Zymomonas mobilis subsp. pomaceae ATCC 29192: one gene and its partner. The protein of the gene in region 1 interacts with the protein of each later gene in a pairwise test. Links are inferred from orthologs where the notes say so. Each region holds a gene or a part of one and is shown in the gene's direction. Other genes may lie near its edges.

Region 1 (16,791 bases):
CTGTGGCGGCTATTGTCGAAGGTGTCCGCTTGGCGCTTGAAAATACGGCCCCAGAACTGGCCGCCGACATTGTCGATCAGGGCATTGTTTTAACGGGGGGCGGTGCTTTACTTTCTGGATTGGATACTGTTTTACGTGAAGAAACCTCATTACCTGTTACTATTGCGGATGATCCTTTGACTTGTGTTGCCATGGGAACAGGACGGGCGCTTGAAGATCCAACTTTCAGGGCTGTTTTACAAACAGCCTGAGTTTATACGATGAGATAAGGGGTCTTTTCCTGCATGGCACCGCCTCGCTTTCGTAATTCCGGTTTTTCTAGGCGGGCGCAACTAGGCTTATTTACCAGTTATGTCTTTGCTATCGGGGGGATCATTGCTGCCGCGGTAATGCTGATACTATCGAATGTTTATCCTGATAAATATAATGGGGTTATCGGCTTTATCACAGACTGCACCAGTCCCTTGTCACGTTTTGGTCATGGGGTCGTGACAATTTTGCATAACAGCAGGGATGGCATTGCCGATTATATCAATGCTGGGAGCCAAAATCGGGCACTAAAAGCGAATATTGAAAAATTAAGGCCACAGCTTATTGAAGCGCAGATTTTAAATGCGGATAATATCCGTTTAAAGCGTATGCTGAATTTAGTGGATCATACCCCTATGCGGGTAGCGGTGGGGCATGTCATTGGTTCTCCTCTAACGACCAGCCGTCGTACTGCTATCATTGATCTTGGTTCTTCCTCAGGCGTCATCACAGGGATGCCGGTGCGCTCTTCAGAAGGCTTGGTTGGCCGCGTTTTAGCTACCGGTCATTTTTCTGCCCGTATTTTATTATTAGTTGATTCATCCAATACCCTTCCTGTTAAAATTGTTCGTTCGGGTGTCCCTGCCTTAGCTTCGGGAAGAGGGGATGGTTTATTAGATATTCGTCCGCTTATTGCAGGACAGTCGCCTTTTCAAATAGGCGATTTATTAGTGACATCTGGTACTGGGGGGATTTACCCGCCGGATATACCTGTTGCGATTATATCAAAATTAAATAGCGATGGGGCTTTTGCGTTACCTACAGCAAACCCCGCGCGTTTAGATTATATTATGGTTGAAAAGATATTCGAGCCAGATGCGCCCCCTGAACAGGTCACGATGGGTAAAGCTATATCTCAAAAACAGAGTAGCCATAAAAAATTGCCCAAGGATGGGAATACTAAGGCCGTAACGCAATTATTGGCGGTCGAGACGCCTGTATCTGCTACCGCTATATTTAAGCCGGAAATAGCCCCACTGGACAAAAGTAAAATGCAGCCGCATTCGAGCCTACCTCAGGCAACCATAGGCCGATAATGATACCCCTTATCGAAAAAGATCAAACATTAAGTTGGTTACCTATAAAAGCACAAATAACACCGCTTATTATGGTTTTATTCGCTAGCCTGCTAGAAACCGGCCCCTTGGTATCGGTTTTACCCTTATTACCTTCTTTTGGTCTGCTCGTCGCTTTGGGATGGCGGCTTTTACGGCCAGAATTATGGCAAGCATGGATCGCTTTACCCTTAGGGATGAGTAACGATCTGATTAATGGGCAGCCTTTGGGGATCTCGATGATTTCATGGACAATATGCTTTTTGGCATTTGATATTATCGATAATCGTTTAGTCTGGCGAAATTATTGGCAGGACTGGATTTTTGCATCCTGTGCTATTATTTTTTGTACCTTATTTTCGCTGTTTATGACCAGCTGGATAATAAAGGGACATACAATATTACTTATACTTTCCATTATGCCAGAAATATTGATTTCTATTCTGTTATTTCCTCTTGTCGAAGCCCTCTGTGCTATCGTCGATCGGTGGCGCTTGGCCGTGTAAAAGATTTTAAAAATTAAGATAAATCATAGTAATTATACTTGGCTAGAGGCAGTAACAGGTAATATAATAGCAAAATTTTTGCTGTATTTTTTAATGCCAGTAAATATTTTCAAGAGAGTTGTCTTTATCCTGAGCTCTCATACTCTCTGGATTGCTTTTTGTGAAAAATCGTAGCCGCCTTATCACCCAGCATTCGCTTGGTTACACATTTTCCCGCCGCTCTTTGGTATTAGGCGGTTTACAACTCGCAACAGGTGGATTGCTGGCTGCTCGTATGGCATGGTTGTCTATTGCTGAAAATGAACGTTATCGTTTAATGGCAGAAGATAATCGCGTCCAAACTGTTATGATTCCTCCTCGGCGAGGCTGGATTGTCGATCGTCACAATCGTCCTATGGCGATTAACCACACTGATTTTCGGGTCGATCTTATTCCTGATCAAATACAAGATAGAGAGCGGGTTATTATCACCCTGACAGAACTACTTAATCTGTCTCAAGATGACCTTGACCGTATACGGGAAGATTTGAATAAAGCGGCCGGGTATCAACCTGTGCCTGTTGCCGAACATTTGGATTATGAGCATTTTGCAGCTATTTCTGTCCGGCTACCAGAAATGGCAGGCGTTGCCCCCCAAAGAGGTTATGCTCGTTATTATCCTGAAGGTGCTGCTGTTGGACATTTAATTGGGTATGTGGGTTCGGCTACCACAGAAGATTATAAAAAGACCCACGATCCTTTGCTCATTACCCCCGGTTTTAAATTGGGTAAGCAGGGACTAGAAAAAACTTTTGATGATTACTTACGAGGCGTTCCCGGAGCAAGACGATCCGAAGTAACTGCAAAAGGCCGTCTGGTACGTGATCTTGAAAATAAACCTGACCAACCCGGGAAAAAATTGCCTCTAACGATTGATGCAGGTTTACAAAGCTATGCAGCCCGTCGGATTGGCGATAATAGTGCCGCGGTTGTTGTTATAGATACCGAAAACGGGGATATTTTAGCACAGGTCTCTATGCCCTGTTTTGACCCGAATGATTTTGCGGATGGGATCAGCCATCGTGAATGGCAAAGTCTCTCGGAAGATGATCATCATCCCTTGATTGATAAAACGGTTGCCGGACTTTATCCGCCCGGATCTACTGTAAAGCCGATGAATGCCCTAGCGCTTTTAGAAGCCGGGGTTGATCCGCATGAAACGGTTAACTGCACGGGTAGTTATCAGCTTGGAAATAGCGTTTTTCATTGCTGGCGTCGTCATGGTCATGGCCCTGTCAACATGCATACGGCTATTACCCAAAGCTGTGATGTCTATTTTTATCATATGGCGCATAGGGTAGGGATGGACCCTTTGGCGGATATGATGCGGCGGTTGGGCTTGGGAGCCAGCTATCATTTGCCTTTAGGGTCTGAACATTATGGCACGGTTCCTGATCCGGCATGGAAATTAAAAAAATATCATCATAACTGGACCGCGGCGGATACACTTAATGCCTCAATCGGGCAGGGGGATGTTTTAGTTAATCCCTTGCAATTGGCCGTAATGGTCGCAAGATTAGCCTCAGGCAAACAGATAATGCCGCGTTTAATCATGTCTTCCAAACCGCCGATTATTACAGGTTTAGGTATTAATGAGGCGCATCTAGATATTATTCGTCAGGCTATGCGGGACGTTGTTAATGGAGGCGGAACTGGCGGGGCTGCAAAATTATTTGTTCCTAATGTAGAGTTAGCCGGAAAGACCGGAACAGCGCAAGTTCGGCGAATATCTATGGCAGAACGAGATAGAGGGGTCCTTAAAAACTCTCAGTTGGCTTGGCGTATGCGTGATCATGCTTTGTTTGTTTGCTTTGCGCCCGTGGGTAACCCGCGATATGCTGCATCGGTGGTTATAGAGCATGGTGGACATACGGATTCTGCAACTGATGGCCCCGCTATTGCGCGTGATGTTTTAACCTATTTGTTTGATCCTGACCGCGCTATGGCAACGTTAAATGCCCTTGAGACCTCTTGGGGCGGGGATCTTGCTACCAGAATGCGCATAAGGGCTGAGGCTTTACATGCGTCCTCTTCAAAACCGGCTGAAACTCCGGAGAAATCCTGATGTTGTCTATGGTACCAACCCCATTACGCCAATTGCCTTGGGGATTACTTTTGCTGGTCATAGCGATCGGTAGTTTTGGTCTGGTTATTCTTTATTCTGCGGGGGGTGGAATGCATCCATGGGCTCTTAATCAGGGGCTCAGGTTCATTTTTTTTATTTTTGTTTCAGTAGCTATTAGCCGAATTGATCAAGATTTTTTAAAAAAAACAGCATGGCCTCTGTATGGGGGGTTGCTTCTTTTATTAATTGCTGTCGAATTATTTGGTTTTGTGGGCGGCGGAAGCCGACGTTGGCTTAATCTCGGTATCTTGACGCTTCAACCTTCAGAATTAATGAAGCTCGCCATTATTTTAGCTATTGCCCGTTTTTATGATTTACTACCCGCGGGTGAAACAAGAAGTTTTTCGGCGATGTGGCCTGCTGCTGTACTTGTGTTAGTGCCCGCTTTTTTAGTGGCTATTCAACCGGATTTGGGAACCGCTTTGATGATTATTGGCGGGGGGCTTATTGTCACTTTTTTGGCGGGGCTCCCTCTTTGGTTATTTATTGGAGGTGGGGCAGCTATTGCTGCGTTGGCCCCTTTTGCCTTCTTTTTTTTGCTTCATGATTATCAGCGTAATCGGGTGTTAATTTTTTTAACCCCTGAAAGTGATCCTTTGGGGCGAGGGTATCATATAAGCCAATCTAAAATTGCAATTGGATCGGGTGGGGTTTTTGGCAAGGGTTTTCTTAATGGTACACAAAGCCATCTCGATTATTTACCAGAACGTCATACCGATTTTGTCTTCGCTACAATGGCAGAAGAATGGGGATTAATTGGTGGGTTGTTTATTATTGTAAGTTTTATGCTGATCATTAACTGGGGGATGCGGGTTGCTTTTAATGCGCCTTCACGATTTGCCAAGCTGACGGCAGCCGGTCTATCGACTACCATTTTTTTCTATGTTGCGATTAATCTGGCCATGGTGATGGGCTTGGCACCTGTGGTCGGTATTCCGCTGCCTTTGGTCTCTAATGGCGGCTCTGCTATGATGACCGTTATGATTTGTTTGGGATTATTAATGGCGATTGATCGCTGGACGCGCTTCCCTAAAAGAGGTTTTTAATATTTTACTATTTGTTTTACATGGTTAATTTCAAATAATTGAAATTAACTTATGATTTATTCAATAGAATTCAAAAAATGTCCACAAAAGATAACAAAACATATTATCTATATTGTTTTTTTTTAGAATTTAACACTATAGGTTTAATAGTAAAAATTTAAGTTATCTTATTTTTTTACTTTTATTCTTAAAAATCATAAATGGAAAATAATATTACAGATGAAGTTGATCTACAATATAAGCTTCGTTTTTGGTTTAATTATAACCCCATCTTCTCTTTATGCCGCGGACAGCGGTTCCTCTTCAGATAAACAGCAATGGTATACAGGTTCATTATTATCGCCTGCCGGTGCCCTTCGTCAGGGTGGCGTGACGATTGAGCCTTATATTTCCTATAATCGACCCATTTATAATATAGATGCTTTTGGTCATAAGTCACCGACTTATGGAGGAACCCAAAGTGTTGTGAATACAACCCTCATGAAATATGGGATTACCAACCATATAAGTGTACAGCTTCATCCTCAATTTCTTTATAAATGGAAGTCAAGCTATGGTAATGGCGGTGGTCAGCCGCGAATAGGTGATTTGCCGCTGGATATTATTTGGCGGTTTGTTGACCCTGATCCTAATCGTTTTATTCCAGCTGTCATGTTTTTTGGCGGTGTATCCTTTCCGACCGGACGTTATGACCATTTGAATACGACAAAAACGAATGCTGGTGGGAATGGCAATTATGTTTTTAGGGCAGCCTTGGTTACCCAATCAACCTATAAAATAGCCGGCCATGCCCTACGCGCGCGTACTTGGGCTACTTTTCGGCGTTCTCTGAATGAAGCCGAAATCCATGGTATTAGTGGCTATGGGACAAGTAAGGATTTTCTAGGACGTGCGCAAGCGGGTATGAATGGGCAAGGGGGTGTTTCTCTTGAATTTGGTATAAATCAACGCTGGGTTCTTGCTTGTGATGTTGCGCGTAACTGGTCTTATGGTTCCAGAGTAAAAGGGTATAATAATCTTACTTATATTGATAAAACAGGCGATGGCTCGGGGGATTGGGTGGTAGCGCCTGCTATCGAATATAACTGGTCTCGCCGTTATGGTATTATCGCCGGTGTATCGACCCCTTTTTGGGGACGTAATACCAATGAAAGTCTGTCAGGGCAGGTCGCTTTTGATATGGTGTTTTAATTACCGTTTTTTAGGTGAAAAGCCCAAATTAAAGAAGCCAACTGATGGAGAGTGCTTGTTTAGGTCATAGGGCGTTATCATATGTTTTCTATGACCATAGAGATTCGCACCACCCTTGATGAACCAGAAAATCGGCCCGATTTTGTGCCGCATCGGCCAGCGCGTCCTGAAAAAACGGAACCTTCTAAACCATTTCATTTGGTTTCGCCTTATGATGCGGCAGGTGATCAACCCGAAGCTATCTCGGAATTATGTCGCGATATTAATGCCCATGAACGGGATCAGGTTTTATTAGGGGTAACGGGTTCTGGTAAGACTTTCACCATGGCGAAAGTCATTGAAAAATTGCAGCGTCCAAGTTTAATATTAGCGCCTAATAAAATTCTGGCAGCCCAACTCTATGGGGAATTTAAGCGATTTTTCCCCGAAAATGCCGTTGAGTTTTTTGTTAGCTATTATGACTATTATCAGCCCGAGGCTTACGTCCCGCGCACAGATACTTACATTGAAAAAGATAGCGCGATTAATGAAGCCATAGATAGAATGCGCCATGCGGCGACCCGTTCGCTATTAGAACGGGATGACGTGATTATCGTGGCCTCGGTTTCTTGCCTGTATGGTATTGGTTCCGTTGATACGTATTCATCTATGACTTTTCGCTTATTTAAAGGGCAGATCGTCGATCAGCGTGAAATTATCCGTCGGTTGGTGGCCTTGCAGTACAAGCGTAATGATCTTGCCTTTGGGAGAGGGTCTTTTCGTGTAAGCGGTGATACGCTGGAAATATTTCCGTCACATTATGAAGATATGGCATGGCGAATTAGTTTTTTTGGAGATGAAATTGAAGAAATTTCCGAATTTGATCCATTAACGGGTGCCAAAATTGCCAAACTGGATCAGATTAAAATTTATGCCAATTCTCATTATGTGACCCCTGAACCGACATTAAAGGCAGCCAATAATGCGATCCGTCGAGAATTGGATAATCGTTTGCACGAATTTCAAGCGGAAGGTAAGTTATTAGAAGCCCAAAGATTAGAGCAGCGCACCGAATTCGATCTTGAGATGATGGCGGCCACAGGGGCTTGCTCTGGCATTGAAAATTATTCCCGCTTTCTTACCGGACGTGCGCCGGGTGAACCCCCTCCGACTTTATTTGAATATCTTCCTGATAATGCTTTGTTATTTGTGGATGAAAGTCACCAAACTGTCCCGCAGATCAATGGGATGGCGCGGGGAGACTTTCGCCGTAAGACCACTTTGGCTGATTATGGCTTTCGTCTGCCTTCCTGTATCGATAACCGTCCACTCCGTTTCGAAGAGTGGAATGCCATGCGTCCTCAGACCATCTATGTTTCAGCAACACCCGGTCCATGGGAGTTAGAACAAACGGGTGGTGTCTTTGTCGAACAAGTTATTCGTCCCACAGGTCTTATTGACCCTGTGATTGAAGTGCGTCCCATTGAAGAGCAAGTCGATGATTTGATCAATGAAGCTAAAAAAACAGCAGAAAAAGGATGGCGCTCTTTAGTAACGACATTAACCAAAAGAATGGCTGAAGATTTGACGGAGTATATGCATGAAGCAGGTTTAAAAGTGCGTTATATGCATTCTGACGTTGAAACAATTGAGCGTATCGAGCTTATCCGCGATCTGAGATTAGGCGTTTATGACGTTTTAATCGGTATTAATCTGTTGCGTGAAGGTTTGGATATTCCCGAATGTGGGTTGGTCGCGGTATTGGATGCCGATAAAGAAGGTTTTTTACGCTCTGCAACATCTTTAATCCAGACTATTGGAAGAGCTGCTCGTAATTCAGAAGGTCGTGTTATCCTTTATGGTGACAAGATTACAGGTTCGATGGAACGCGCTATTGCAGAAACAGAGCGACGCCGTGAAAAACAGATCGCATGGAATGTTAGCCATAATATTACCCCTACGACAGTACAGCGTCAGGTCGACGATATTGTAGGTCATTTTGGGATAGTAGAAGAGACCAATGTGGCTGAAGAAAATACCCTGTTGGATACTCAACAAATTGAAGTCCGTATCGCCGAGATTGAAAAGCAGATGTTAGAAGCCGCTGCTGATCTTGAATTTGAGAAGGCCGCTGAATTAAGGGATGTGTTAAGACAATTAAAACGCCAACAATTAGGCTTACCTTCTGAAAAGGCTTCCGAGAAGCAAGGCCGATCTGAAGCGGGTCGCCCTGGAACACGTAAAACGCGAAGTGATAAAGCGAAAGAGACTAAGGCGGCGAAACAAGCCAAGCAATATGCAGGTAAAAAAGTCTTGCGTTCCAGAGGTCATTGACCCTGTCAGTCTGAAATCAGATCAGACTATCCCTTAATTTTTAAAGGCTGTCGGCGTGGTTTTTCACAGAAAAATCATTTTTACCGATAGCCTTTTATTTTGTCTTGTTATTCCATAGGAAGCTTGAGAAAGCATTGCGCGGTATGCCTTTATATCTTGCAGTAAAAGCTACAATGACAGAAGAACAGCGCGCTCAAGCGTAAGGGCGTCAGCTAGAAAAGGAATTGAACGTGACAGAGGCGGTAGCCAAAGAAGAAATATCCCATCCGCGTTTTACCTTTTCTATAACGGCGCGCGATGGAAAAGCACGCACGGGTAGCATCGCAATGAAGCGGGGTGTCATTCGTACGCCTGCTTTTATGCCAGTCGGCACAGCGGCTACGGTGAAGGCTATGAAACCCGAGGCGGTAAGCGCTACCGGCGCTGATATTATTCTCGGAAATACATATCATCTTATGCTGCGGCCCGGGGCAGAACGATTGGCTAAATTAGGCGGATTGCATCAATTTATGGGATGGGATCGCCCTATTCTGACGGATAGCGGCGGTTATCAGGTGATGAGTTTATCCTCTCTTACCAAAAAGAGTGAAGAAGGGGTTACCTTTAAAAGCCATCTGGATGGTTCCCGCCATATATTGACCCCTGAACGCTCAATCGAAATTCAGCGTTTATTGGGTAGTGATATTGTTATGGCCTTTGATGAATGTACGCCCTATCCGGCCACGCCCACCTTGGCTGCATCCTCTATGGAGCGTTCCATGCGTTGGGCCAAAAGATCGCGGGAAGCCTTTGATAAGAATAAAGACCAATCCGTCAATTCTGCTCTGTTCGGTATTCAACAAGGCTCTGTGTTTGAAAATTTACGCAAGAAATCCGCTGATGCTTTGGCCGAAATCGGTTTTGATGGGTATGCTGTCGGGGGATTAGCCGTCGGTGAAGGTCAAGAAGCGATGTTCCGCGTGCTTGATTTTTCTGTTCCTATGCTACCTGATGACAAGCCGCATTATCTGATGGGCGTCGGGAAACCCGATGACATTGTGGGTGCCGTTGAACGGGGCATTGATATGTTTGACTGTGTCCTGCCCACACGTTCAGGCCGTAATGGACAAGCTTTTACATGGGATGGCCCGATCAATATTAGAAATGCTCGTTTTGCAGAAGATATGAAGCCCTTGGACAGCAGCTGTCATTGTGTTGTTTGTCAAAAATGGAGCCGGGCCTATATTCATCATCTTATCCGCGCGGGTGAAATTTTGGGAGCTATGCTGATGACAGAGCATAATATTGCTTTTTATCAACAGCTTATGCAGGGATTACGAATGGCTATTGAAGAAGGGCGTTTATCTGATTTTGCTACCGCTTTTCGTGCGCGTTATCGGGCTAAAAACAATTAGCTATTTCTTACTATGTTGAATGAAACTCTTTTATAAAAGTCGGACGCGCCTTCTCTGACTTTTATAAAAATTGAGATGATTTTAACCTAGCCTTTGTATTTCTGATGAGCTTCGTTAAAGCGTAGGATTATGAGTGAGGATCCCGATCTTTTTTCCGCTATATCGTCTCAAAATCAGACATTATCTACTATTTCACCTGAACGCTTAACATCGGATCAGGCTACTTTCGAATTGGAGCGACTAGCTACATTAATTCGCCATTATGATAGGCTTTATCATGACCAAGATTCCCCGGCTATTTCTGATGGGGAATATGATGCTTTAGTGCTGCGTAATCGTCTTATTGAACAGAATTTCCCTAATTTAACGAGGCCAGATTCCCCTAGTAAGCGTATTGGGACACGCGCGACCTCTCGTCTTCCTAAAATTGCTCATTCTATCGCTATGCTGAGCCTTGATAATGGTTTTTCAGATAAAGATGTGGGTGATTTTTTAGACCGCATTCGGCGTTTTCTTCGCTTAGGTGCGCAAGAACCGGTAGCTTTAACGGTTGAACCTAAAATTGACGGCCTTTCCTGTTCTCTCCGCTATGAAAAGGGAAGGCTTACCCAAGCGGTAACGCGAGGCGACGGTATCATCGGAGAAGATGTTACGCCTAATGTTCGGGTTATTAATGATATTCCTGAAACTCTAGCGGGTTCCACATGGCCGGAGGTCGTGGAGATCAGAGGCGAAGTCTATATGACAAAAGCTGCCTTTTCTGATCTCAATCAACGGCAATCAGAAGAAAATGGAAAGCTATTTGCCAATCCTCGAAATGCTGCGGCCGGTTCTTTACGACAGTTAGATCCGAATATTACCGCGAGGCGGTCACTTCGCTTTTTAGCCCATGGTTGGGGAGAAATATCTGATTTTCCTGCCGACACGCAATACGGTATGATGCAGGCTATTAAAAGTTATGGTCTGCCTGTCAGTGATCTTTTGCTGTGCTGTCATTCACTGGATGAAATGTTACAGCATTATCATAAGATAGAAGCCCATAGAGCCGATATGGATTTCGATATTGATGGGGTGGTTTATAAAATTGATCGACTTGATTGGCAAAGCCGTCTTGGCTTTTCTGCCCGTGCCCCCCGTTTTGCTTTAGCTCATAAATTCCCTGCGGAAAAAGCGCAAACAACGCTCTTAGATATTGATATACAGGTAGGACGAACGGGTGTTCTGACCCCTGTCGCTAAATTGGAAGCGGTGACCGTAGGGGGGGTCGTGGTTACTTCTGCAACGCTTCATAATGCAGATGAAATTAAGCGACTAGCTGTTCGTCCGGGAGATCGCGTGCTTATTCAGCGTGCGGGTGATGTTATTCCCCAAATTGTTGAAAATTTAACACCTGAGGTTAATCGGGAGGATTGGCATTTTCCTTCAACTTGTCCTGTTTGTCATTCACTGGCAAAACGGGAAGAAGGGGAGTCCGCATGGCGTTGCACCGGTGGTTTGATATGTCCGGCTCAGCGTGTGGAACGCTTACGTCATTTTGTATCGCGGACGGCGTTTGATATTGAAGGCTTGGGGTTAACCCATATTGAGAGTTTTTTTGCCGATAAATTGATAGTAACACCCGCAGATATTTTTCGTCTTCATAAACGACGTGATACGTTAATAAATCGAGAGGGCTGGGCAGAAGTTTCAGTGAACAATTTATTAGCGGCTATTGAAAATCGTCGTGTTATTTCTCTTGATAGATTTTTATATGCCTTAGGCATTCGCCATATTGGTGTGGTTACAGCTAGAGATTTTGCTCGACAGTATCATGAATGGGATGCCTTTTCAAAAATGATAGGGCAGCTTAAGAGTATGCGTAACATATTATTACCATCTCTCATTGAAACTGAAGAAAAATATCGAAAAAGAGTTGCCAAAGAACTGACTGGATTTGTTAATATTCCTAATATTGGGAATAAAATAATTCAGAGTTTGATTGCTTTTTTCTCGGAAAGCCACAACCAATCTGTCGTTGATGATCTGCTGCTCGAAATCGAGGTCAAATCTGTCCATTTTCAGCAACAATCCTCCCCGCTTGCAGGAGAAGTCATTGTCTTTACTGGAAGTTTGGAAACCCTGTCCCGCGAAGAGGCCAAACGGCAGGCTGAGACTTTGGGGGCCAAAGTTGCCGCTTCTGTCTCGCGCAAAACAAGTTTTGTTGTCTGCGGAAAAGCAGCAGGTTCTAAACTTTCTAAGGCAGAAGCGCTTTCAATTCCTGTTATTGATGAAATGAAATGGCAAAAAATTGTTAAAAACAATGGTCATATATCTGTTAAAACTGAATAAATGAAAAGTTATTCTTTGAAATTTATATCTAATTTTTTTTCATTTTTGGTATTTTAAATTTTTTCTTAAAAAAAATATAAAATTTTTTACAATATATTTAGAGTATTTCTAGATAAAAAAATAGTTTTACTTGTAGTTATCGCAATCGATCAAAAGTAAAAAAATGATCGTCCGTGATCGACGCAAATATTGTTCCAATAATGATAAGGAGGTTTCAAAATCAGTTTAATAGGAGTAACTCGTAATCAGTCCATCGCTAAGGATTCGGTTTTATCTATGTTATGTGGCGGGAAACTAAAATAAGACTGCGACATATCAAAGCCGATACTCAGCTGTTGTAAGATGTTTTTAGATATAAGGCGGGAGAGGAATCGCCATGAGTTCAGAAAGTAGTCAAGGTCTAGTCACGCGACTAGCCTTAATTGCCGCCATTGGCGGTCTACTATTTGGTTACGATTCAGCCGTTATTGCTGCGATCGGTATACCGGTTGATATTAACTTTATTGGTCCCCGCCATCTGTCAGCTACCGCTGCCGCCTCCCTTTCAGGGATGGTGGTTGTTGCTGTCTTGGCAGGTTGTGTTGTTGGTTCATTAATTTCCGGTTGGATGGGTATCCGTTTCGGACGTCGTGGCGGTCTGCTTATTAGTGCAGTCTGCTTCATCATTTCTGGATTTGGTGCCGCTACAACGGGATTGACTGGTGATATTGGCTCAGCATTGCCAATTTTTTGCTTTTTCCGCTTTTTAGGTGGTTTTGGTATCGGCATCGTTTCGACGTTGACTCCAACCTATATTGCTGAAATTGCGCCTCCTGATAAGCGTGGTCAAATGGTATCTGGTCAACAGATGGCCATCGTAACCGGCGCTTTAACGGGTTATATCTTCACATGGCTTCTGGCCCATTTTGGTTCTGTTGACTGGATCAATGCTAATGGTTGGCGTTGGTCACCTGCATCTGAAGGTATAATTGCTGTTGTCTTCTTACTGTTACTGTTAACGGCTCCTGATACACCGCATTGGTTGGTCATGAAGGGCCGCCATTCAGAAGCAAGTAAGATTCTGGCTCGCTTGGAACCTCAGGTTGATCCTAGTTTAACGATTCAGAAAATTAAAGCTGGCTTTGATAAGGCTTTGCAAAAAAGCAATTCAGGTTTGTTTGCTTTTGGCGCAACCGTAATCTTCGCTGGTGTTTCAGTCGCTATGTTCCAGCAACTTGTCGGTATTAATGCTGTGCTTTACTATGCACCGCAAATGTTCCTGAACTTAGGTTTTGGTGCTGATACCGCATTACTTCAGACGATTTCAATTGGCGTTGTGAACTTCGTATTCACCATGATTGCGTCACGCATTGTTGACCGCTTTGGTCGTAAACCGCTTCTTATTTGGGGTGGTATCGCCATGGCTGTTATGATGTTTAGCTTAGGTATGATGTTCACATATCATATCGGTGGCGTTTTGCCTTTGGCTGCTATTCTTCTTTACATTGTTGGTTTCGCAATGTCTTGGGGGCCGGTCTGCTGGGTTGTCCTGTCAGAAATGTTCCCGAATGCTATCAAAGGTTCCGCTATGCCTATTGCGGTTACCGCGCAATGGATCGCCAATATTTTAGTTAACTTCCTGTTTAAAATTGCGGATGGTGATCCCGGTTTAAATCGGACTTTCAACCATGGTTTCTCTTACCTTGTGTTTGCAGGATTAAGTATACTCGGCGCTTTAATCGTCGCACGCTTTGTTCCTGAAACGAAAGGACGGAGCCTGGAAGAAATCGAGGAGATGTGGCGCTCCTAAAATAGTTAAGTTGCTTTGGCTGAATTCTTTTATCTTTTTTTAGATAAGTCTTAACCGATTATACTTTCTGTTTTGGGCGGTAGTATGAACGAAGCGTAAGCGCTAAAAAATAGATGCAAAGGATTCGGCCTCTGTTTTAAGGACGAAAATAATGACGAATACCGTTTCGACGATGATATTATTCGGCGCGACTGGCGATCTTTCACAGCGTATGCTGTTGCCGTCGCTCTATGGCCTTGATGCTGACGGATTGCTGGCAGAAGATCTTCGTATCGTTTGCACCTCCCGTAGCGATTATGATACTGATGGCTTCCGTAATTTTGCTGAAAAAGCGCTTGATCGTTTTGTAGCCCCTGATCGGCTCAATGATGAAGCTAAAGCAAAATTCCTGACTAAACTTTTCTATGACACGGTAGATATTACTGACCCTACCCAGTTCGGAAAGTTAGCTGAACTCTCTGGTCCGGTTGAAAAAGGTATCGCCATTTATCTTTCGACTGCACCTTCTTTATTTGAAGGCGCAATCGCTGGTCTTCAACAGGCTGGTTTGGCTGGTTCCACGTCACGCTTGGCGCTTGAAAAACCACTGGGTCAGGATCTGGCTTCCTCTGATCATATCAATGATGCCGTATTGAAAGTTTTCTCTGAGAAACAGGTCTATCGTATTGACCATTATCTTGGAAAAGAAACTGTTCAGAACCTTTTGACGCTGCGTTTTGGTAATGCTTTATTTGAACCGCTTTGGAATTCAAAAGGCATTGATCACGTCCAGATTAGCGTTGCTGAAACGGTCGGTTTAGAAGGCCGCATCGGTTATTTTGATGGCTCTGGTAGCCTTCGTGATATGGTTCAAAGCCATATTCTTCAGCTGGTCGCCTTGGTCGCTATGGAACCGCCTGCTCACATGGAAGCTACCGCTGTCCGTGATGAAAAAGTAAAGGTCTTCCGCGCTTTACGTCCTATTAACAACGATACCGTCTTTACCCACACGGTTACCGGACAGTATGGCGCTGGTGTTTCTGGTGGCAAAGAAGTAGCCGGTTATATTGAAGAACTGGGGCATCCGTCCGATACGGAAACCTTTGTTGCTATCAAGGCCCATGTTGATAACTGGCGTTGGCAGGGTGTTCCTTTCTATATTCGTACGGGTAAGCGTTTACCTGCTCGTCGTTCTGAAATTGTGGTTCAGTTTAAGCCCGTCCCGCATTCTATTTTCTCGTCAAGCGGTGGCGTTCTTCAGCCGAATAAATTGCGTATTGTTCTTCAGCCAGATGAAACCATTCAGATTTCTATGATGGTAAAAGAGCCGGGTCTTGACCGTAATGGTGCCCATATGCGCGAAGTATGGCTAGATCTTTCTTTGACCGATGTATTCAAGGATCGTAAGCGTCGTATCGCTTATGAACGTCTGATGCTTGATCTTATCGAAGGAGACGCCACTTTATTTGTGCGTCGTGATGAAGTCGAAGCACAATGGACTTGGATTGACGGAATTCGTGAAGGCTGGAAAGCGAACAGCATGAAGCCGAAAACCTATGTTTCTGGAACATGGGGCCCTTCTGCTGCTATTGCTTTAGCTGAACGTGATGGAGTAACTTGGTATGACTGATCTACACTCGACTGTCGAAAAGGTTACCGCCCGCGTTATTGAACGCTCGCGGAAAACCCGCAAAGCTTATCTGGACTTGATTCAGTGTGAGCGTGAACATGGTGTCGATCGCCCGAATTTAGCTTGTGGTAACCTGGCTCATGGCTTCGCTGCGATGGGACAAGATAAAGCCGCATTACGCGACTTTAACCGCATGAATATCGGCGTTGTTACAGCTTATAATGATATGCTGTCAGCGCACGAACCCTATTACCGCTATCCAGAACAGATGAAAGTGTTTGCCCGCGAAGTTGGGGCAACTGTTCAGGTGGCGGGCGGTGTTCCTGCTATGTGCGATGGTGTGACCCAAGGTCAGCCTGGCATGGAAGAATCACTGTTTAGTCGTGAAGTTATTGCGTTAGCGACCTCGGTTTCTTTATCGCATGGTATGTTCGAAGGGGCTGCTCTTCTTGGTATCTGTGATAAGATTGTCCCCGGTCTTTTAATTGGTGCTTTACGCTTTGGTCATTTGGCTACTGTTTTGGTGCCATCAGGCCCGATGACGACCGGCATTCCTAACAAGGAAAAGATTCGGATTCGTCAGCTTTATGCACAGGGTAAAATTGGTTCCAAAGAACTGCTGGATATGGAAGCCGCATGTTATCATGCGGAAGGTACCTGCACCTTCTATGGTACGGCCAATACGAACCAAATGATGATGGAAGTTATGGGTTTACACGTGCCGGGTGCGGCATTTGTAACGCCTGGAACGCCTCTTCGTCAGCAATTGACGCGTGCAGCTGTTCACCGTGTGACGGAGATGGGCTGGAAGGGTGATGATTATCGTCCTCTCGGTAAAATTGTTGATGAAAAATCAATCGTGAATGCAATCGTTGGATTGCTGGCGACGGGTGGTTCTACTAACCACACGCTGCATATTCCAGCTATTGCCCGTGCTGCCGGTATTCTTGTTAACTGGAATGACTTCCATGATCTTTCTGAAGTTGTTCCGTTAATTGCCCGTGTCTATCCAAATGGCCCACGTGATGTGAATGAATTCCATCATGCAGGTGGTATGGCTTACGTCATTAGCGAACTGCTTTCTGCT
Region 2 (15,222 bases), 810 kb from region 1 along the record:
AACGCCGGAACAAGTAACCTTCTGGAATAGCCTCTACTGACCAGCGAGATTCCCGACCTTCAGCATCGCTTCGTTCAAGCAGGGTTGCTGTTTTCTGCATCGCTTCGGTGCGAGCATCTTCAGAAAGAGCCGGATTGAGCGCATCCGATAAAGCGGCCATTTCGACAACCGTCGTATCATAGCGATTGGAGACGTATCCCATTAATAATCGCATCCGGCGCGCATGTTCGACCAGCTTTTGAAGATCATTTCCAGAACGGTCACCTTCACCAGTGTGAAGCATCATACTGCTGATGCCACCTTCCATCAGATAGCTATCAAGCGCAGCCTCATCCTTCAGATAAACTTCAGAACGACCACGGGCTACCTTAAAGAGTGGAGGTTGCGCGATATAAAGATGACCATTTTCAATAATGGGTGCCATGTGACGATAGAAAAAGGTCAACAACAAGGTTCGGATATGCGCCCCATCAACATCGGCATCCGTCATAATGACGATTTTATGATAGCGGAGCTTTTCAAGATTAAATTCATCTCGAATACCCGTTCCAAGCGCCTGAATAAGCGTGCCGACTTCTTTAGAAGACAACATACGATCGAGACGGGAGCGTTCCGTATTCAGAATTTTACCTTTTAATGGTAAAATCGCCTGATTGTGACGGTTACGGCCTTGTTTAGCGGAACCGCCTGCCGAATCCCCTTCCACAATAAATAATTCTGATTTTGTCGGATCGCGTTCCTGACAATCTGCCAATTTTCCGGGTAAGGATGCAATATCCATAACCCCTTTACGACGCGTTAATTCACGGGCACGCTTGGCCGCCTCACGCGCCGCCGCGGCATCAATGATCTTTTGCACGATCGTTTTGGCATGGGCCGGATTTTCTTCCAACCATTCGGCCAGCTTATCCGCCATCAAACTTTCAAGCGGTTGACGGACTTCGGAAGAAACCAACTTATCCTTCGTTTGGCTAGAAAATTTCGGATCGGGTAACTTGACCGAAATAATAGCCGTCAGCCCTTCCCGCATGTCGTCGCCGGTCAGCTGAACCTTCTCTTTTTTCAAAAAGCCCGATTTTTCAGCATAGTTATTCAAAGTGCGGGTTAACGCTGCACGGAAAGCGGCAAGATGCGTACCGCCGTCCCGCTGGGGGATGTTATTAGTGAAGCACAGCACTTGTTCGTAATAACTGTCGTTCCATTCAAGGGCAACTTCGATACCGACATCGTCACGGTCACCTTGAATAGCGACAGGTTCAGGAATTAAAGCTGTTTTTGCCCGATCCAACCATTTCACAAAAGCGGCGATACCGCCTTCATAGAAAAGCTCGACTGTCTTAGGCTCTTCTGGTCTCGTATCGGTCAGTTGTAACCGAACACCCGAGTTCAAAAAGGCAAGTTCCCGATAACGATGCTCTAATTTACTGAAATCAAATTCGGTAATTTTAAAGGTCGCAGGTGAAGGTAAAAAACGCACCTTAGTGCCCCGTTTACCGGCTGCTTCGCCAACAATTTCCAAGGGTTTGACAGCCACACCATGCTCAAAACGCATACTATGCTCAAAACCATCCCGCCAAACCGTTAATTCAAGATATTCACTAAGCGCATTAACAACGGAAACCCCGACCCCATGGAGACCGCCCGACACTTTATAGGCATTACTATTGGTATTGTTATCGAATTTACCACCGGCATGAAGTTGGGTCATAATGACTTCCGCCGCCGAAACGCCCTCTTCTGGATGAATACCTGTTGGAATGCCCCGTCCATTATCTTCAACCGATACGGAACCGTCATTATAAATAGTGATTTTTATCAAATCACAATAATCGGCTAATGCCTCATCTATAGCATTATCGGATACTTCAAACACCATGTGGTGCAAGCCTGATCCGTCGTCAGTATCGCCAATATACATACCGGGCCGTTTGCGGACGGCATCGAGCCCACGCAGAATCTTGATAGAGCCTGCATCATAATCGTTATTCTGTGTTGATGTTGCCATATCTTCTTATAGCTGTCCGTTGTTAATAACCCAAGCAAAAGCCAGCTGTTTTTAAAGGGAAAAGGCTGTTTTATAAAAGCCTAAACAAAAACAGCTATACTTTCGGGAAGGTCGCCGTGTTTATCCGACTTTACCGTGTGATAATATTCTGTCCTGTCAGATGAAAATAATGAGCTGTGTTACCTGCCTTTTCAAAAAGAGATGATTCGGTTCCGCTCATCCATACTTGGCCGCCAATATCCCTTAGACGATCAAATAAGATTTCTCGGCGTGAAGGATCAAGATGAGCAGCGACCTCATCTAACAGCAATATCGGCGGCTGACCGTTTTTTTCAGTTACCAGCGCGGTTTGTGCCAAAATAAGCCCAATTAATAATGCCTTTTGTTCCCCAGTTGATGTTTGAGAAGCGGGCATATTTTTGGCATGATGTGTAACGATCATTTCTGCCCGATGGGGGCCATAGAAGCTGCGTCCTATAGTGGCATCACGGGCCCGACTTTGTTGCCATATCTTTTGTAAGTAAGCCGTTAAGTCAGCCTTATTTTCAAAAAAACCTTCATTTTCAAGCCCAGCTTCCTCTGGTAATCCATGCTGTAGCGTTAATAAGGCGCGTGCAAAGGGCCCGCTTTGTTGTGTGGCTATTTTTTCTGTCAACTCCGTCATCCATCGGTGACGGGCTTCTATAATAGCGGCAGCCGGCTCGGCCATGGCCAGCTCTAATCCGTCAAGCCATAACGGGTCATAGCCTTTTTCATCCGCTAACAGACGATTACGTTGACGCATGGCCGCTTCATACCGTGTATAGGAACGCGCATGAGCCGGAAAAAGGGTAAGGGTTAATCGATCCAGAAAACGACGACGTCCTGAAGCGCCCTCGACCAAAAGCCTATCCATAGCAGGAGTAAGCCATAATATCCCCAGCCATTCCGATAAACGATTAGCCGAAGTCGGCACACCATTGATTCTGATACGGCGGTTTTGAGGTAATTCTGTGGGTAATCCAACCCCTATAGTAATAGGTTCTGTGGTCAAGGCAGACGTTTCGCTTTGGATGTGGGCCGATATAGCAAATCCGCCATCCCCTTCCCGACGGATAAGATCAGAAAGGGCACTTCCCCGCAAACCTCGTCCCGGTGACAGCAAAGAAATAGCCTCCAGAATATTGGTTTTTCCAGCCCCGTTTTCGCCTGTCAGAATGACTAATCCGGCACCCATTTCGACCGTTGTATGCGCGTGAGATCGGAAATTAGTAAGAGAAAGACGGGATATAATCACCTAAAATCCTAAAAAGTTTCAGAAATCCTGACCGTTACAGAGATCACTAAAAGTATAAAATAATAATATTTCCAAAAAAATATTAATATAATAAGCTAACCAAACTCTATTGTTTAATAAATAAGTTTAAGGAAGGCAAAGTCTATGGCTACAGATCCTAAAATTATCGATTATCTTAATCGCCAGCTGACGAATGAATTAACGGTCATCAATCAGTATTTTCTGCATGCACGCACCTTAGAGCATTGGGGCGTTTCGGTATTAGCCAGAAAAGAAGCTGAAGAATCAGTCGAAGAAAGAACCCACGCAGACTGGTTAATCGAGCGTATCTTTTATCTGGAAGGCATACCTAATTTACAGCGTTATGACACCATTTTTGTCAGCGATACGGTCGAAGCTGTTTTACAAAATGACCTAAAAATGGAAGAAAAAGCTGTCAGCGATCTACGGGAAGCTATTTCTTATGCTGAAACCATTCAGGATTTTGTCTCACGTGACTTATTCCTAAAAATTCTGGTTTCCGAAGAAAATCATATCGATTTCCTCAAAACACAACTGAATTTGATTAAACTTATGGGGCTTGATCGCTATATTCAGCTTAATTCCGATCCGGCTTAATTATAAATATAGGGATTAAACGGCTCTATTAAAAGCTTTTAAACAAGTATTTAAGTGCCGCTTAATCCCTGTTTTTATCAAAAAAAAGAATCAAAAATAAGAAGATGAAATGCTTAAAATATGGGTGTCCGGCATTTCACTGATTGCCGCTATGATCACTTCTTTTCAGATTGAGGCGTCTGCCCATTCTTCTTACCGCTATAGAAGATCGGGTATCATGCGTAACTATGCCTCTTCCGGCTATGTACGCGGTTATAGCCGTTCTGGATATAGTTCTCATTATAACCGATCAGGCTATACACCGCATTATAGTTATACCGGCTATAACCATGGCTATAATCCGTATAATCATAACCCCTTCCGATATAATCATGATTACAATCATTTAGATAAACAGTTTTTCTATCCGTCTTATCCTTGGCATTCTTATTCTGCCAATAGAAACCAATATACCCCCAGATAAAGTCTTTCCTTTTTAATATTTGGAATAAAATTTCACTCTGGATTTATCTCTTCTCTATAGCTTCTGTTGAATAAAGAATGCCTCTTGTAGAACAAAGGGTGAATATCCATTTCTTCTTTTCCCATGCCTGATTTATACCGGTATTACCGGACAGGATTCCTTAAACCATAGGATCATTGCCCGTCATGCTCTCTACTATTTCTATTCGTGGCGCCCGCGAACATAACCTCAAAAATATCTCGATTGATATTCCACGGAATAAACTAGTAGTCATGACAGGTCTTTCAGGATCTGGGAAATCTAGTTTAGCCTTTGATACGATTTATGCTGAAGGGCAGCGGCGTTATGTAGAATCGCTGTCCGCTTATGCTCGCCAGTTTCTGGAAATGATGCAAAAGCCTGATGTCGATCACATCGAAGGCTTATCCCCTGCCATTTCTATTGAACAAAAAACGACCAGCAAAAATCCGCGTTCTACAGTCGCAACCGTCACTGAAATTTATGATTATATGCGCTTGTTATGGGCGCGAGTTGGGATTCCCCATTCCCCCACCACAGGATTACCGATCACCGCCCAAACCGTCAGTCAGATGGTTGATCGTGTAATGGCTTTACCCGAAGGAAGCCGGTTGCATTTGCTGGCCCCCGTTATTCGAGGACGGAAAGGAGAATACCGTAAAGAAATTGCCGAATGGCAAAAATCCGGTTTTACGCGGCTTCGCATTGATGGTGAATATTATCTGATCGAAGAGACTCCAAAACTTGATAAGAAGCGCAAGCACAGCCTAGACGTCGTTGTTGATCGTTTAGTTATACGGGAAGGCCTTGAAACGCGCTTGGCTCAATCTTTAGAAACGGCTTTAAAACTAGCAGACGGTATTGCTGTTATTGAACCGGCGGACGGGGGTGGTTTTGAAGCTTTGTTATTTTCAGAGCATTTTTCTTGCCCCGTTTCCGGCTTTACAATCCCCGAGATAGAACCACGCCTCTTTTCTTTTAATTCCCCGCAAGGCGCTTGTCCGGCTTGTGACGGTTTAGGTGAAAAACCTTATTTTGATGTGCGGTTGATCGTTCCAAATGAATCCTTGTCTCTCAAAAAAGGCGCAATTATGCCTTGGGCAAGAAGCACACCGCCCAGCCCTTATTACATGGAAATCTTAGCCAGCTTAGCTCGGCATTATAATTTCTCGCTGGATACACCTTGGAAAAATCTGCCCGAGAAAGTGCAAAATATCATCCTTTACGGCAGTGAAGGTGAAGCTGTTAAATTGCGTTTTATGGAAGGCACACAGCTTTATGAAATTAATAAGCCGTTTGATGGGGTTATTCGTCATTTAGAAAAACGGATTGCCTCAACCGACAGTGAAAGCGTGCGCGAGGATATCAGCCGTTATCAATCAGCGGCCCCTTGTGAAGTCTGTCATGGGGCAAGGTTGCGTCCCGAAGCCCTCGCGGTGCTGATTGATCGGCATAATATTTATGACGTCACTCGATTGACGGTCAAACCGGCGTTAGATTTTTTCCGGCAATTACCCGAAAAGTTAACCGCTTCCCAAAACCAAATTGCAGAACGCATTTTAAAAGAAATTATTGAGCGGTTAGGATTTTTAGATAACGTCGGGCTCGATTATCTAAGTCTTGATCGTGCTTCTGGCACTTTATCTGGCGGAGAAAGCCAGCGTATTCGTCTGGCGAGCCAGATCGGTTCCGGCCTTTCGGGTGTGCTGTATGTCTTAGATGAACCTTCAATCGGGTTACATCAACGCGATAATGACCGCTTGCTGGAAACCTTAAAAAGACTACGCGATCTCGGAAACTCGGTTGTAGTGGTCGAACATGACGAAGATGCGATCCGTCTGGCGGACTATGTGGTTGATATGGGGCCGGGTGCCGGTGAACATGGTGGGGATATTATTGCCGCCGGAACGCCACAAGATATTATCGAGTGTAAACGCAGTCTAACAGGGGCTTATTTATCAGGTCGGCGCGAAATCGCCGTACCGGAAAAACGGCGTAAGGGTAATGGGCATAAATTGACCATTAAGGGTGCAACTGCCAATAACCTTCAGAATGTGACTGCCGCTATTCCTCTGGGAACCTTTACCTGCATTACAGGGGTTTCTGGATCAGGAAAATCCAGTCTGACGTTGGATACACTCTATACCGCGGCGGCGCGTGAATTGAACGGCGCCCGGTTAGTTAGCGGCCCTTACAAAGGAATCACAGGGTTAGATCAGCTCGATAAGGTTATTGATATTGATCAATCCCCAATCGGGCGCACGCCCCGCTCTAATCCGGCGACCTATACGGGTGCGTTTACATCTATTCGGGAATGGTTTGCCCATCTGCCCGAAGCGCAGGCACGCGGTTATAAGCCGGGTCGCTTTAGCTTTAATGTTAAAGGCGGGCGGTGCGAGGCCTGCCAAGGGGATGGTGTCAAGAAAATCGAAATGCATTTTCTGCCAGATGTCTATGTTACTTGTGATGTGTGCCATGGCGCGCGCTATAACCGCGAAACCCAAGAGATTAAATTTAAAGGCAAATCTATTGCGGATGTGCTTGACATGACAGTAGATCAGGCGGTCGAATTCTTTGATGCAGTGCCTGCTATCCGTGACAAAATGGCGATGTTAGCACGGGTGGGACTTGGTTATATTAAAGTAGGGCAGCAAGCGACAACCCTTTCAGGGGGGGAAGCCCAGCGCGTAAAACTAGCCAAAGAATTATCGAAACGCGCGACCGGACGCACGCTTTATATTCTAGATGAACCGACCACAGGTCTTCATTTTGAAGATGTCCGAAAATTACTGGAAGTGCTGAATGCCTTGGTCGACCAAGGCAATAGTGTTGTCGTAATTGAGCATAATTTAGATGTCATCAAGACCGCCGATTGGTTGATCGACCTTGGGCCGGAAGGCGGCACCGGCGGGGGTGAAATTGTAGCGGTGGGCACACCTGAAAAAGTAGCCCAAGAATCCCGAAGCTATACCGGACGATATTTAAAACGCATGCTAGTAAAAGCCTAACCGCAAAAGGCTTGTCCTTAATGTAAGGTATTTTCAAAATAGCTTTAAGGGCAAGCCTATGACGTTTTTAAGGGGTTTAGTGTAAAGGCCCTTCGGCTTTACGATCAAAAAACTGACGGACATAGGGATTACTCGTTGTCCGTAAATCTTGTGTTGTCCCCATCCAGATTATACGCCCTTCATGTAAGAACGCCACTTTATCAGCAATTTTACAAACTGATGCCATATCATGGGTAATCGTAACGGCAGTCATACCATTTTCTTTTACCAGGCTGAGGGTAAGATCATCAATCACATCAGATCGGATCGGATCAAGGCCTGAAGTCGGCTCATCAAAAAGCAAAATTTCTGGCTTGGAAGCTATAGCCCGCGCAATAGCAACCCGTTTTTGCATTCCCCCCGATAATTCACCAGAACGCAAGTTCAAAATTCGATCATCCAGCCCCACGCGTTCTAGATAGCTGGCGGCCAATTTTTGCATTTTGGCCGTTTCTCGCCAATGCCCGCGTGTAATAGCAAAAGTAATATTGCGCCAGACAGGTAAGGAATCAAATAATGCACCCCCTTGAAAGAGCATCCCAATCCGCGACCGCATTTCGGAAAGCTGACGCGGGGACATATTTTGAATTTCTTGCCCAGCAATCTCGATCGAACCACTGTCAGGGGTAAGCAAGCCCAATATATTTTTGAGCATTACGGATTTTCCGCTGCCTGACTGGCCGATAATGGCAACGGACTGACGAGCTTCTACGTCAAGATCTATCCCTCGCAACACTGCATGATCACCAAAAGCTTTCTTCAGTCCACGAATTCGGATCAGGGGATGTGCGTTATCCATAAAAATTATTATCCGAAAAAGAACAGGGTAATCATAAGGTTAGAAAACAGGATCATAATAAAGGCACTGACCACAGCTCTTGTCGTCGCCCGTCCAACCCCGACAGCACCACCACGCGCAAAAAAGCCGTTATAGCATCCCAGTAAGGCCATTAAAAAACCGAATACGGCGGCTTTGACCAACGCCATATGAATATCTTCGGCTTTTAGAAAATTACGGGTTACCTTCAGATAATTTTCAGGATTGAATCCCAATTTGCCGATAGACAACAAATAGCCGCCAAAAATACCAATGATATTCGCCAACATCACTAAAAAAGGAAGCGCAATAACAGCAGCATATAAGCGAGGGGCTAACAGATAACGATAAGGATCGGTGTGAAGCGTTTCCATCGCGTCAATCTGTTCAGTAACACGCATGGCCCCTATTTCTGCGGCTATGGCAGAGGTCACCCGACCTACTACCATTAAACCTACCAATACAGGGCCTAATTCCCGAACCATACCAATGACGACTGCCGCCGGAACGGTGGATTGGGCAGAAAAACGGCTAGCGGCAGAATAAACCTGTTGTGCCAAGGCTGATCCGGTAAAAACAGCGGTTAGAGCGACAACAGGTAAAGAATTCCAACCGATCTCAAAAAATTCGCTTAAAAAACGGCCCGGATAATAGGGCGGCAATAATCCCCGTAAAATGATGGTGATAGCAAAGTAGGTTACCCGCCCAACAGTTGCTAAAAGACCGATAAAAAATCGTCCAATGGCGGCAAGGCTTTGAATGGGAAAAAGCAACGCTGTTCTTCTCCTTGAAGGGACGGGTATATTTTCTGTTTCCAGCGTCATGGGTGGTGCCAAATAGATTGATAACGATCACCGAGGCTAGTCAGCAATTCATATTGCGATAGACCAGTTTGTTCAGCGGCCTTTTGTAGGGCAAAATCGACTGAGAACCAGTCCCCTTCTTGTACAGCCAGACCTTCGGGGAGCGCTACAGTAATCATATCCATTGAAATCCGCCCTACAACTGGACAAGGAACCCCCTCTTTTACAGCTTGTCCTTTTTGAAAAAAAGCCCGCCAATAACCATCAGCATAGCCAATATGTAAAATCGCAACGCGCATCTTTTCAGAAGCGGTGAAACAAGCCCCATATCCGATACTGTCGCCTTTTGTTACGTCTTTAACCTGAATAACTTGCGCTGACAAACTGACGACCGGCTTTATGACGCCCTCGGCTTTGGGAGACGGGATACCACCATAAAGCGCAAGACCCGGACGGGCTAAATCAAAATGATAAGCTGAATCTAAAAAAAGACCGGCTGAATTAGCCAGACTATAGCGCTTAGCCTGCTTTTTGGTGAAAAGAATCTGAAACTGGATTAATTGCTTCTGATTAAGCGGGTGATCGGGTTCGTCAGCACAGGCCAGATGGCTAAGCATATTTTCAATTTTCAAACCTTCCAATAGGCCTGAAGCGGCTTGTTCCATGGTCAAACCCAACCGATTCATGCCCGTATCAACCATGACATCGCAGGGACGATCTGCGGCATAGTTTTTCCAACGCTGAATCATAGAAGGGCTACATAAAACAGGACGTGCATTGACAGATAAAGCGTAGCTTAAATCTTCTTCCCGCAGACCATGAAGAACGGATAGAGAAAGTCCAGAGTCCAATGACCCCAGTCTGCGGACTTCATCCCAACTAGAAACGAAAAAATCACGACAACCGGCTTGCGCTAAATATGTTTTAACAGATTGGGCACCCAGACCATATCCGTTGGCCTTAATAGCGGCACCACAAGCACCAGCTGTTATCCGGTTAAGGACATTCCAGTTACCGACTAATGCGGAAATGTCTAAATACAGACGAAGAGAAGAAGAGCCATTCACATCATTTTAATAAGACTGAAAAAGCAGTCAGGCAAGCATCGGAATAACGCTGTTTTGCCTAACTGCCTTTTATTTTAAAATACCGATATTTATGCCGCGATCAGGCTTTAGGCGCTAACAGAGCCTCTAGACTGCTATCGCCTTTACCGATTTTCTCAAGATGAGGATAACGTAAACCTTCATAATAAGGGATAGAAACCTCCCGATAATTGTCATCCTGTTTAACCAGCAATTTGATAGGGGTTTTTGTTGACTTAGCATTTTTAATCGCGGTTTTTAAAAGATCCGCTGAAAAAGCGTGTTCATCTACCGCTACTAATTCACTGCCGACAGTAAGGCCTGCGTTAAAGGCTGGACTATCCCACATCACGCCCGATATTTTACCTTTATCCGAAGCGGTCAGACCCAACGAAAAAGATAAGTCGGTGGCATGACGAGCACTTTCGACCCCCTTTATCCAATCTGTCGCTTCATCCTTATAGACTAATTGATACCCACCCCGTGCGATCCAATCTAAGGGTGCATGAGTAGAACGCTCGTTTAAACGATGATTAAAGAAGGAAGCCCAATCATAGGGCATAATATCATTCAGGGTCTTGACGACATCATCAAAATTATAGGTTAATTGGCCCCAGTCACGATCACGCATACCGAAAAAAGCTTTGGCGAAATCATCAAGAGAATGTTTGCCATGCGTTTGCTGGCGAAGCAGGCTATCAACATCCAACCAAATTAACTGGCCTTCGCTATAGTAATCCTCTGAACGTTGCCAGCTTAACCACGCTTTAGGGCGGCGTTGCGAGATGATCGGATCATTGGTTGTATCTTCTACAGGACGCCAACGTCGACCAGCGCGATTATCATAGGTCGCAGCGACTAACGCCAACGCTTCCAAGGCATCTTTTTGCTGCCATAAGCCAGAGCGCGCGGCAAGAACATAACCCCAGAATTGAGTCTGTCCTTCATAGACCCAAAGCAGACTATCACGCATGGGGGTTCTATAATCTGGTGTCCAAAGATCAGCCGGACGCCGGAATTTACCATTCCAACTGTGATTATATTCATGCGCAAGTAAATCCCGACCAACCGCCGATTTATCCCATTTAGTGAAATAATCCGGTCCTTCCCCATCTTCTGAAGACTGATGATGTTCAAGGCCGATGCCCCCAAGCTTGTCAGACAAAGCCAGTAAAAAATCATAATGGCTATAATGTTGCGCCCCGTAAAGTTTGACCGCTTGGGTTATCAAATTGCGATGAGCCGCTAATTGCTTATCGGTTATCGCCATATCTTCAGGCTTATCCGCAATAAGATTGAGACGCACACCGGGCGCAAGGGTTTCAGTATGGGTGTAACGCCCTGCCATAACAGGGGAATCAATCAAGGTATCCAGATCCGTGGGCTGATATTGGATAATATTAGGCGACTGCCCATCAGGCGTAAGGCCTTTGATTTCCAAAGCGCTCGCGGTCTTCCAGCCCGTCGGATAAGTAACGGTAGCCTGAAACTGTATCTGACGCGTAAAATAACCCGCAGGATAAAGCGCAAGCGTATTCCATTGGAGGTTAGCCATTTCTGGCGTGGACTGAATCCGACCTTGATTTTGAGCCGTCGGGGAAAGATATTGATACTCTGCCGTAATCTGGGTAACGCCTTCAGGAATATTCAAATGGAAAGCATAGACATCCACTGGATCACGCTGCCATGGAATGACCTGATTATGAGCGATAACGACTAAACCCGCTAACATTTCAATCGGGCCTGATGGGCTATGATGCCCCGGCAGCCATTCTGGATAAAGTAAAGTCAAGGGACCCGTCTGGACTGGCAAAGTTTCCGTCACTCGAAAAATACCCCGATGCGTATCTATTGCATCGACATTAAGATTAATGACGCCGAGATAGGGCTTATCAATCGGGGATGGGATAGTGTCTACAATCGCGGTAGGTTGCGGCGCACTATTAGTTGCCGGGGCGGCTTGAACGTGCCCCGCAAGTACCGTTGCTATTGCTAAAAGTGACAGATGATATTTCATAAAAACGGATCCCCCCTGTTGGATCATTGTTTCCAAAACAATACTATTTTTTGAGCGTTTTTGTGTTGTCAAAAAATAGCCTTCCTCAAAAATCGTAATGGGGGATTAGATATAAATCTATGATAAAAGCGCGATATTTGATTAATTATTTGTTTTTATCTGAATGTAGCGATTTATTTTTCAGCATATGAAAAAATAAAGAAAAATTTTTACAAATTTTTTTTTACTATCATGCAAAAAACAAAAAATATAAAATTATTTTTTCGAGACCATAAAAAATTATCATATCAAAAATGGAAACGATAATTTTCTTATTTTTCTATTTTTATTAGAGCGGAATATGCCTATTTCGACAGAGCGGGTGGCGGTAGCACTTCCCCCCCTCCTCCTCAAGCTACCGCTACCCCGCATCTTCCCTTTAATATAAAAGTAATGTTTCAAACTGACCGTTAAACGGTATCAAAATTTAATAACCGTAATGTCAGTTCATTATCTTACCCAATTCTATAGCCTTCAATCTGCCCTAAAATTAAGGATTAAGGGATAATTGTGCCCTTCATTAGAAAAACGGAACCGGTATAAAACCAAAATCTTATGGGATTAATCTTAAGGGCAATATCCTAAAAAAGTCTTGTTGACTTAGAACCGTTATGGAGAAAAAATTTTCTGTAATTTCGCCTTGGTGAGAAAGGTAGAAAACCTTTCTGTTTTAAAACAATCTTTTTGAAAAATTTAATTATAATTAAAAACTTTAAATTATTATAAAAATTAAAATATTATTACAAAGAGAGCGATTTGTAACTTTATCAATAGAAAAGAATTCCCTTCCTATTGTTTAAATAATCTTAATAAAAGAAAACAAACTTTTTCATAATTTGCATAAGTATTGATATAAAAAATGCATATTTATAAATAGCTAACCGCCTTGCCGACAGCCATTAGGACGAGTAGGGAAATGTTGGCTTGTTCAGAGACAGAGTAAGCTTCACTAGAATAGCTTTATGCTGAAAATTTAAAGTGAGCCCTCTTGATCTGATAAAACTGATAGACATATTGCTATTGCGGCTTCCGGTTATTGAAGGAATATAAGATTAATATCTTATATTCCTCAACATCAAAGATCCTTTTTAAGGACCTTAAGAATAGAGCCAAAAGAACGCAAAAGTAATAGAAAGTAGTCGTAAAAATAATATTTTCGCGAACTACTTTAACTAATATGCAGGGTTAAGTGTAGCTATGGCTTCTTCGACTTTTTACATTCCTTTCGTCAACGAAATGGGCGAAGGTTCGCTTGAAAAAGCAATCAAAGATCTTAACGGTAGCGGTTTCAAACACGCTCTTATCGTTTCTGATGCTTTCATGAACAAGTCCGGTGTTGTAAAGCAGGTTGCTGACCTGTTGTCAGCACAGGGTATTGCTTCTTCGGTTTATGATGGCGTTATGCCGAACCCGACTGTTAGCGCAGTTCTGGCCGGTCTCGACATCCTGAAACAGCACAAATCCGACCTCGTCGTATCGCTTGGTGGTGGTTCACCCCATGACTGTGCGAAGGCTATTGCTCTGGTCGCTTCCAATGGCGGCGAAATCAAAGATTACGAAGGTATCGATAAGTCGAAAAAACCTGCGCTGCCTTTGATTTCTATCAATACCACGGCTGGTACGGCTTCTGAAATGACGCGTTTCTGCATCATTACCGATGAAGTCCGTCACGTCAAAATGGCTATTGTTGATCGCCACGTCACCCCGATGGTTTCCGTCAATGATCCGTTATTGATGGTTGGTATGCCAAAAGGCCTGACCGCTGCAACCGGTATGGATGCTCTGACGCATGCTTTTGAAGCTTATTCTTCAACGGCGGCTACTCCGATCACCGATGCTTGTGCTTTAAAAGCAGCTGAATTGATCTCCAAGAGCCTGCCTGCAGCTTGTGCAAACGGCAAAGACATGGCTGCCCGTGAGGGAATGGCCTATGCTGAATTCTTGGCTGGTATGGCATTCAATAACGCCTCCCTTGGTTATGTGCATGCTATGGCCCATCAGTTGGGCGGTTATTACAATCTGCCGCATGGTGTCTGTAACGCTGTTCTGTTGCCGCATGTTCTGGCTTATAACGCCAAGGTCGTTGCAGGTCGTCTGAAAGACGTTGGTGCGGCTATGGGTCTTGATGTCGCTAAATTAAGCGATGATGAAGGCGCAAAAGTGACCATTCAGGCTGTTCGTGATCTGGCCGCTTCTATTGGTATTCCTGCCAATCTGACCGAACTGGGTGCGAAGAAGGAAGATGTTCCGATTCTCGCCGATCACGCCCTGAAAGACGCTTGTGCTCTGACCAACCCACGTCAGGGTAGTCAGAAAGAAGTTGAAGAACTCTTCTTGAGCGCTTTCTAATTCTTTTTGCAAAACAGATAAATCTTTATCTGATTGCAAGCTTTAAACAGAGGTCTCCCGTTTTAAAACGGGGGACTTTTGTTTTTTAAGCTGATTTTTTTGTAAAAAATTTTGTTACAAACGGCTATTTTTATTCATATGTTTTTAAATGTTATTAAGCTTACCGTCATAAATAACCTGTAAACATAAGCTTTATATAGAATAAGCTAGAAAAAATGCGCTAATACGCAAGGGCTTTCGACTGCCTAAATCAAAAATGAATGATTTCTGGGTTGCTTTATTATTTTTACAATCAAGCCTCGGAAGTGTACAGCAAAGCCGCGTTTGCCTATCCGGCAACAAAAAGATTTTCAGATGAGCCCTACCACCCTAAAACATTCCATGTTTAAAAAAGTGGTGAGCGCGTAATGTAGAGTTTGTTTCAGGCCTATGTTTCCAAACAAAAAAACGCCATTGCTTGATACCATAAAGACGCCTTCAGACTTGCGTCATTTAGAGCGCATGGAGCTGAGGCAATTGGCGGATGAGTTAAGGAAAGAAACAATATCCGCTGTCGGTGTAACGGGTGGACATTTGGGTTCAGGCTTGGGTGTTATCGAACTGACGATAGCGCTGCATTATGTTTTTGATACGCCCAAAGATGCTTTAGTATGGGATGTGGGTCATCAGACATATCCGCATAAGA

What was found.
Region 2: the proteins of uvrB (region 1) and uvrA interact in binary tests that used the Escherichia coli proteins (3 or more experiments, as listed by UniProt). The link is inferred for Zymomonas mobilis subsp. pomaceae ATCC 29192 from one-to-one orthologs.

What each region holds. Positions count from the first base shown.
Region 1 is NC_015709.1:943,949-960,739, reverse strand. The notes cover bases 6,054-8,972. They hold uvrB (excinuclease ABC subunit UvrB), read left to right. Parts: upstream 6,054-6,361; coding sequence 6,362-8,584; downstream 8,585-8,972. Other genes in these bases: tgt (tRNA guanosine(34) transglycosylase Tgt), read left to right, coding at 8,815-8,972; ZYMOP_RS04305 (hypothetical protein), read left to right, coding at 6,054-6,271. In the rest of the region: ZYMOP_RS04330 (rod shape-determining protein), read left to right, coding at 1-251; rod shape-determining protein MreC, read left to right, coding at 285-1,346; rod shape-determining protein MreD, read left to right, coding at 1,346-1,870; mrdA (penicillin-binding protein 2), read left to right, coding at 2,031-3,974; rod shape-determining protein RodA, read left to right, coding at 3,974-5,080; more of ZYMOP_RS04305, read left to right, coding at 5,300-6,053; more of tgt, read left to right, coding at 8,973-9,978; NAD-dependent DNA ligase LigA, read left to right, coding at 10,108-12,306; ZYMOP_RS04285 (sugar porter family MFS transporter), read left to right, coding at 12,683-14,095; zwf (glucose-6-phosphate dehydrogenase), read left to right, coding at 14,247-15,704; edd (phosphogluconate dehydratase), read left to right, coding at 15,697-16,791. UniProt on the Escherichia coli protein: The UvrABC repair system catalyzes the recognition and processing of DNA lesions. A damage recognition complex composed of 2 UvrA and 2 UvrB subunits scans DNA for abnormalities.
Region 2 is NC_015709.1:1,757,865-1,773,086, reverse strand. What follows is about bases 4,163-7,588. They hold uvrA (excinuclease ABC subunit UvrA), read left to right. Parts: upstream 4,163-4,547; coding sequence 4,548-7,388; downstream 7,389-7,588. Other genes in these bases: ZYMOP_RS07865 (ABC transporter ATP-binding protein), read right to left, coding at 7,465-7,588; ZYMOP_RS07875 (hypothetical protein), read left to right, coding at 4,163-4,362. In the rest of the region: gyrB (DNA topoisomerase (ATP-hydrolyzing) subunit B), read right to left, coding at 1-2,005; DNA replication/repair protein RecF, read right to left, coding at 2,136-3,281; bfr (bacterioferritin), read left to right, coding at 3,426-3,899; more of ZYMOP_RS07875, read left to right, coding at 4,009-4,162; more of ZYMOP_RS07865, read right to left, coding at 7,589-8,226; ZYMOP_RS07860 (MlaE family ABC transporter permease), read right to left, coding at 8,235-9,068; alr (alanine racemase), read right to left, coding at 9,065-10,114; ZYMOP_RS07850 (M61 family metallopeptidase), read right to left, coding at 10,215-12,149; yiaY (L-threonine dehydrogenase), read left to right, coding at 13,386-14,537; dxs (1-deoxy-D-xylulose-5-phosphate synthase), read left to right, coding at 14,967-15,222. UniProt on the Escherichia coli protein: The UvrABC repair system catalyzes the recognition and processing of DNA lesions. UvrA is an ATPase and a DNA-binding protein. A damage recognition complex composed of 2 UvrA and 2 UvrB subunits scans DNA for abnormalities.